2 regions of the Streptomyces sp. CA-249302 genome follow, and region 2 is predicted to be linked to the other one. Evidence: riboswitches for the same ligand, from Rfam matches in the RefSeq annotation. Region 2 holds a riboswitch; the other holds the start of a gene.
What was found. Region 2 has a riboswitch for ZMP and ZTP ahead of ACQEWB_RS47015 (bifunctional 5,10-methylenetetrahydrofolate dehydrogenase/5,10-methenyltetrahydrofolate cyclohydrolase). Riboswitches for the same ligand answer to the same signal wherever they lie in the genome.

Region 1 (3,390 bases), 3.8 Mb from region 2:
GCGGCGGGAGATCTCGTCCGCGATCTTCGGGTCGAGGATGTGCTGGGCCTTGGAGGGGGCGCCCGACTTGGTGGTGCCCGGCTCGGCGGTGGTCAGGACGCGGTCGATGAGGCCGGCGACCTCGTCCATCTCGGCGGTGCCCAGACCACGCGTGGTCAGAGCGGGGGTGCCGATGCGGATACCCGAGGTGTACCAGGCGCCGTTCGGGTCGGCGGGGATGGCGTTGCGGTTGGTGACGATGCCGGAGTCGAGGAGCGCGGCCTCGGCCTGGCGGCCGGTGAGGCCGTAGGAGGTGGCGACGTCGATCAGGTTGAGGTGGTTGTCGGTGCCGCCGGTGACCAGGGTCGCGCCGCGGCGCATCAGGCCTTCCGCGAGCGCCCGGGAGTTGTCGACGATGCGCTGGGCGTAGTCCTGGAAGGAGGGCTGACGCGCCTCGGCAAGGGCAACGGCCTTGGCGGCCATGACGTGCGGGAGCGGGCCGCCGAGAACCATCGGGCATCCGCGGTCGACCTGGTCCTTGAGCGAGTCGTCGCACAGGACCATGCCGCCGCGCGGGCCACGCAGCGACTTGTGGGTGGTGGTGGTGACGATCTGGGCGTGCGGGACCGGGTCGAAGTCGCCGGTCAGCACCTTGCCCGCGACCAGGCCGGCGAAGTGCGCCATGTCGACCATGAGGGTCGCCCCGACCTCGTCGGCGATCTCGCGCATGATGCGGAAGTTCACCAGGCGGGGGTAGGCGGAGTAACCGGCGACGATGATCAGCGGCTTGAAGTCGCGGGCGGAGGTGCGCAGGGCTTCGTAGTCGATGAGGCCGGTGGCCGGGTCGGTGCCGTAGGAGCGCTGGTCGAACATCTTGCCGGAGATGTTCGGGCGGAAGCCGTGGGTGAGGTGGCCGCCGGCGTCCAGGGACATGCCGAGCATGCGCTGGTTGCCGAAGGCCTGGCGCAGCTCGGCCCAGTCGGCCTCGGAGAGGTCGTTGACCTGGCGGACGCCGGTCTTCTCCAGGAAGGGGGCCTCGACGCGGTCGGCGAGGACCGACCAGAAGGCGACGAGGTTGGCGTCGATGCCGGAGTGCGGCTGGACGTAGGCGTGGCGGGCGCCGAAGAGCTCCTTGGCGTGCTCGGCGGCGAGGGACTCGACGGTGTCGACGTTGCGGCAGCCGGCGTAGAAGCGGCGGCCGATGGTGCCCTCGGCGTACTTGTCGCTGAACCAGTTGCCCATCGCGAGGAGGGTGGCCGGGGAGGCGTAGTTCTCGGAGGCGATCAGCTTGAGCATCTCGCGCTGGTCGTGGACCTCCTGGCCGATGGCGTCGGCGACCCGGGGCTCGACGGCGCGGATCACGTCGAGGGCGGCGCGGAAGGCGGTGGACTCGGTGGAGAGGGGCTGCTGCTCTGACATGTCTTCGGCCTCCGGACGGCGTGGCTTGAAGCGTTCACGGTTCACGGTTGGCCCAGGCGCACGGCACTCGCTCACACACAGGCCGCTCCCCGATGGTCCGTCCCATCCCAGCGCGCCAGTCACGGCCCGCCGGTCAGCCTACCGGGCGCGTCGAAGAGCCGAGGTCCCGCGTCCACCATGCGAGCGACGATAGGAAGGGGGCCATCCTCAGCACTCGGCACCACCTGGAGATCCCGTGACCACTACGGAGACACTCATCGCCGCCGCCGAAGCGCACAGCGCGCACAACTACCACCCGCTGCCCGTGGTCGTCGCCTCCGCCGACGGGGCCTGGATGACGGATGTGGAGGGGAGGCGGTATCTGGACCTGCTGGCCGGTTACTCGGCGCTCAACTTCGGCCATCGCAACCGGCGGCTGGTGGAGGCGGCGAAGGCGCAGCTGGAGCGGGTGACGCTGACGTCGCGGGCGTTCCACCACGACCGGTACGCGGTGTTCTGCGAGCGGCTCGCCGAGCTGTGCGGCATGGAGATGGTACTGCCGGTGAACACGGGCGCCGAGGCGGTGGAGACCGCGGTGAAGACGGCCCGGAAGTGGGGGTACACGGTCAAGGGCGTGCCCTCGGAGATGGCGAAGATCGTGGTCGCGGGCAACAATTTCCACGGCCGTACGACGACGCTGATCAGCTTCTCCACCGACGCGGAGGCGCGGGCGGACTTCGGGCCCTACACGCCGGGCTTCGAGATCGTGCCGTACGGGGACATGACGGCGATGCGGTCGGCGGTCACGGAGAACACCGTGGCCGTGCTGCTGGAGCCGATCCAGGGCGAGGCGAGGGTGCTGGTGCCGCCGGCCGGTTATCTGCCGGCGGTGCGGGAGCTGACGCGGGAGCGGAACGTGCTGTTCGTCGCCGACGAGATCCAGTCGGGGCTGGGGCGGACGGGAAAGACCTTCGCGTGCGAGCACGAGGGTGTGGTGCCGGATGTGTATGTGCTCGGGAAGGCGCTGGGCGGCGGGATCGTGCCGGTGTCGGCGGTGGTGTCGAGCGCCGAGGTGCTCGGGGTGTTCCGGCCCGGAGAACACGGGTCGACGTTCGGCGGCAATCCGCTGGCCTGTGCGGTGGCGCTGGAGGTGATCGCCATGCTGCGGACGGGCGAGTTCCAGGCGCGGTCCGCGGAGCTGGGCGAGCATCTGCACCGGGAGTTGGGGGCGTTGGCCGGCACGGGGCGGGTGACGGCGGTGCGCGGACGGGGGTTGTGGGCGGGCGTCGACATCGCCCCGCGGTACGGGACGGGGCGGGAGGTGTCCGAGAAGCTGATGGATCGCGGAGTACTGGTCAAGGACACGCATGGGTCGACGGTACGGATCGCGCCGCCGCTGGTGATCGGAAAGGAGGACCTGGACTGGGGGCTCGGTCAACTGCGGGCGGTTCTGGGGGTGTAGGCCGCGCCGGGGGTGAGGTCACAGTGGCTTTCGACCCCATGCGGTGACCATGAAGTTGGGGAGGCAGAAGGTTCCTTGCCGCTCCGTCAGCGCCATGACCTCGTCGACGTCCCGGGCGCTGACCTGGCCGGTCTCCAACAGGCGTGGGCGCAACCTGCGCAGGGTGAGACCCATGAACTCGGCGGCGCCGCCGGCCAGGACCGGGGTGTGGGTCCGTCGAGGTCGAAGGCGCCGTCGGGGAGGGAGTCCGCAAGGAGGTCGTGCCGCCGTACGGTCAGGTTGGGCATGCCGTGGTCGAGGGCGAACCGTGGGTCGAGGCGATCGCCAGCACCCGGCCGCCGGTACCGACCCGCTGAGCCAGCCAGCGGGCGATGCTGCCGGCTCCGCAGCCCACCTCCAGGCACTGCCATCCCTCCGCGACACCGAGTTCGGCGAGCCGGTGCCGGGACTGGCCGTCGTAGACGTCCTCCAAAGCGCGTAGTCGAGCGTGCTCGTCCTTCCACGACTGGTCGAAGATGTACCCGTCGTCCACCGGTCGGTGCTCATCGCGT
Region 2 (3,390 bases):
CGATACGTCGTGTTGAGATCATGTTTTGAGCAACGGCACCGGACGCCCGGCGGTCACGGGAGGGCCGCGCCCCTCACCCGTCAGGCGGAGCACCCCCCTGCGCTTGCCGAGGCCGCCGGGGCGGAGGAGTCTCGGAGGAGAGGCCCTTCGCGGCCCGCCCCTCGTCGGGTCGCGGCCCTCGAAGGAGGTCACCATGGGCACCGCGGCAAGCACCGCCTTCAACGCCGATACCCTGCGCAAGGGCGTCGAAGGACACACGGCGGCAGATCTTCTGTCGCTCTACGCGGACGACGCGCAAGTGCGCATCGTGGACCGCAACACCCAGCCGAGCCAACCCAGGGTCCTGCACGGCCGTGCCGAGATCGGCGCGCTGTTCGAGGACATATACAGCCGTGACATGACGCACAAGGTCGACCAGTGCATCATCCAGGGCGACCACGCCGCCTACAGCCAGTCGTGCCGGTACGCGGACGGGACGCGTGTCCTGGCCGAGTCGATGATCACGCTGCGGGACGGGAAGATCGCCGAGGAAATCCTGATCCAGGCATGGGACGAGTAGCAGGGAGAACCCCGAGGGTCCAGGTCACCACCCGGCTGACCTGGACCTTCACGGCTCGCCTCGGCCGGCCTCGGCCGCCACGACCAGCTTCCGCAGCAGGTCGGCTAGCGTCCGTTGCTCTGCTTCGCTCAGTGCTGAGAGCAGCGCGACCTCGCCGGCTTCCTCCGTCACCGCATGCTGTTCGAAGGCGGCACTTCCCGCGCCGGTGAGCCGGACCCGCACCCGCCGCCGGTCGCCCGTCTCGTGCGTACGGCTGATCAGCCCCGCCTCCTCCAGCGGCCCCAGCCGCGCGGACAGCGCGCCCCGGGTCAGCCCCAGCCGGTCAGCGAGCTGCGACGGGCTCGCGGTGTAGGGCGGGCCGAGCCGTCGCAGCGTGAGCAGCACCTTGTACTGCCAGCGCCGGAGTCCGTCGGAGTCCAGGGCCTCCCGCCGGGCCTGGGACGCGTGCCGGGCCAGGAACGCAAGGCGGACGAAGATCGCCTCCTTCACCGGGTCCATCCAGGCCAGTTCCTTCGACCACTCCTCGACGTGCCGGTCGGCCGAGTCCTCCATCGCCTGTCTCCCGCAGTGGTTTTCTTGTGGATGGTTTTCCGCATAACTACCTTCTCCCGTCATGACGAACACGACGAGCGCTTTGCGCACATCCGTGGATCTCGACGAACTGATCGCCGCCGCAAGGGAGTTGTCCCTCGCGGCCCGCTGGCCCCGCGCCCTGGGCCTGCTGGAGTCGACCGCCGTCGCCGAGCCGGCCGACCGTGCCCGGCTCGCGCTGGCCGCGACCGAAGTCGCCCTGGAGAGCGACTGGTTCGCGGGTACGGATCTCGCCCCGGCCCGCATCGGGGCCGCGGCCGAGCTGCTGCCGGAGGACGACTGGGACCTCGGCTTCGCACGCCTGCGGCACGCCTACTACCGGCTGCTCCGCGTCGACGGCTCCGTGCGCTTCGGCCCCGACGGCAAGGATCCCGCAGCCCTCCACGCGATACGGCAGGAGGCGTACGCCCTCCGTGACCGCGCCCCGGACGAGGTGCGTGGCGGCTGGGCCTCGATGTACCTGGGCCTGATCATCGACAACCAGTTCGGCGAGGTCGACGCCGCGCCCGCCCACTACACGGCCGCGCTGGAGGCCGGGGAGTCGGGCCCCGATCCCCTCCTGGCCCGGGAGGCGCTGCGCCACCTCGGCGGCCACGACCACGACACCGGCGCCCATGACCGTGCCCTGGAACGCTGGCGCCGGGCCACCGCGCTGGGCGCCGGCGCGGGCAACGTCCCCGGCACGCTGTCCCAGCAGCTCCTCCTGGCGATGCTGGCGCGCGACACCGGCGACGAGCCCGGGGCCAGGGCCCTCGCGACCGAGGTCGCCCGCTGGGCCGGGGCCATCGGCGCCGGGCGCCTCGCGGCACAGGCGACGAACTTCCTCGCCGGAGCCGACCCGATGGGCCCGCCGAAGGAGACGGAGAGCGTCGGTTAGGCTCGTGGCTGGGCCGTGACTGGCGCTGAGGTGGAGTACCACCGGGGAGCGGCTCCGCAGAGTCGATGCCGTGCGCCTGGGCGATCCGGTCAACACCAGCCCAGGAGTGGATCATGTCCCAGGCCCGGCTCATCGACGGCACCGCGCTCGCCCGGCGCATCGTCGAGGCCACCGCGAAGAAGGCGGCCGGTCTCACCGAACGCACCGGCACCGCGCCCTGCCTCGCGACGGTACTGGTCGGCGCGGACCCCGCCTCCGTCACCTACGTCCGTATGAAGCAGAACCGCTGCCGCAAGGCCGGCATCGAGTCCCGCCGTGTGGAGCTGCCCGCGACCACGACCACCGATGAACTCGTCGCCGCTCTCCGCGAGTTGTCGAACGACCCCGCCGTGCACGGCATCCTGCTCCAGCACCCGGTGGGCGAGCACATCGACGAGCGGGCCGCGTTCGAGGCGATCGCACCCGAGAAGGACGTCGACGGCGTCACCTTCGCCTCGTTCGCGACGATGAGCTTCGGCCTGCCGGGCTTCGTGTCCTGCACGCCCGGCGGCATCATGCGCCTCCTCGACGAGTACGACGTCGACCCGGCCGGGAAGCGCGCGGTGGTCGTGGGCCGCAGCGCCATCCTCGGCAAGCCGGTCGGAATGCTGCTGCTGGGCCGCGACGCCACGGTGACCTACTGCCACTCGCGCACCCGGGACCTGTCGTCGGTGGTGCGGGAGGCGGACATCGTGGTCGCCGCGGTCGGGCGGCCCCGGCTGATCCGCGGCGAGGACATCAAGCCCGGCGCCGTAGTGATCGACGCCGGCTACAACGAGGGCAACGTGGGTGACGTCGACTTCGACTCGGCCGTGGAGCGGGCCGGCCTGATCACGCCGGTGCCGGGCGGTGTCGGTCCGATGACGATCGCCACGCTGCTGGAGCAGACCGTCGACGCCGCCGCCCGGCAGCTCGGCGTGTGATCAGCGCATCCAGGCGCTGTAGTCCATGACGTCGCCGGCCTTCACCCCGTACTCGGGGTCGGCCCTGGTGAAGGTGGTCTCCAGGCCCAGGACGGCGCCCGTCGCCGGGTCCATGATCAGCATCCGGCGGGGGCCCGACCCCTCGTACACGTACGCCTGCCCGCGCCTGCCGAGCCGGTCGGTCACCTGCCCGACCGGCCGCAGCCCCTCGGCGCCGGCCAGCAGCCGGGCGAGCGTCGCGGACTCGCGGGCGCCGAGGGTCCAGTGGTCGAGCAACACCGCTACGGCGTCCAGGAGTTCACCGGTGTCCGGCTCGCCGTGGAGGGACGCGGCCTCCAGAAGGTAGGCGCGCAGCCGGGTGACGTCGTGCGGCGGCGGGGACTCCGGCGGGGCGTCGCTCC

Region 1: linked by a shared signal. The riboswitch ahead of ACQEWB_RS29665 (glycine hydroxymethyltransferase) and the one ahead of ACQEWB_RS47015 (bifunctional 5,10-methylenetetrahydrofolate dehydrogenase/5,10-methenyltetrahydrofolate cyclohydrolase) in region 2 are both predicted to bind ZMP and ZTP.

Annotation. Positions count from the first base shown of each region.
Region 1 covers NZ_JBNJMG010000001.1:6,566,566-6,569,955, reverse strand. The annotation lists gene ACQEWB_RS29665 (glycine hydroxymethyltransferase) at 1-1,398, opposite strand, end outside; ZMP/ZTP riboswitch at 1,442-1,531, opposite strand; gene rocD (ornithine--oxo-acid transaminase) at 1,634-2,839, shown strand; gene ACQEWB_RS29655 (hypothetical protein) at 2,858-3,013, opposite strand; gene ACQEWB_RS29650 (class I SAM-dependent methyltransferase) at 3,114-3,371, opposite strand.
Region 2 covers NZ_JBNJMG010000001.1:10,388,847-10,392,236, reverse strand. The annotation lists gene ACQEWB_RS47035 (hypothetical protein) at 1-22, opposite strand, end outside; gene ACQEWB_RS47030 (nuclear transport factor 2 family protein) at 194-559, shown strand; gene ACQEWB_RS47025 (MarR family winged helix-turn-helix transcriptional regulator) at 608-1,111, opposite strand; gene ACQEWB_RS47020 (hypothetical protein) at 1,173-2,027, shown strand; ZMP/ZTP riboswitch at 2,033-2,116, shown strand; gene ACQEWB_RS47015 (bifunctional 5,10-methylenetetrahydrofolate dehydrogenase/5,10-methenyltetrahydrofolate cyclohydrolase) at 2,141-2,989, shown strand; gene ACQEWB_RS47010 (CU044_5270 family protein) at 2,990-3,390, opposite strand, start outside.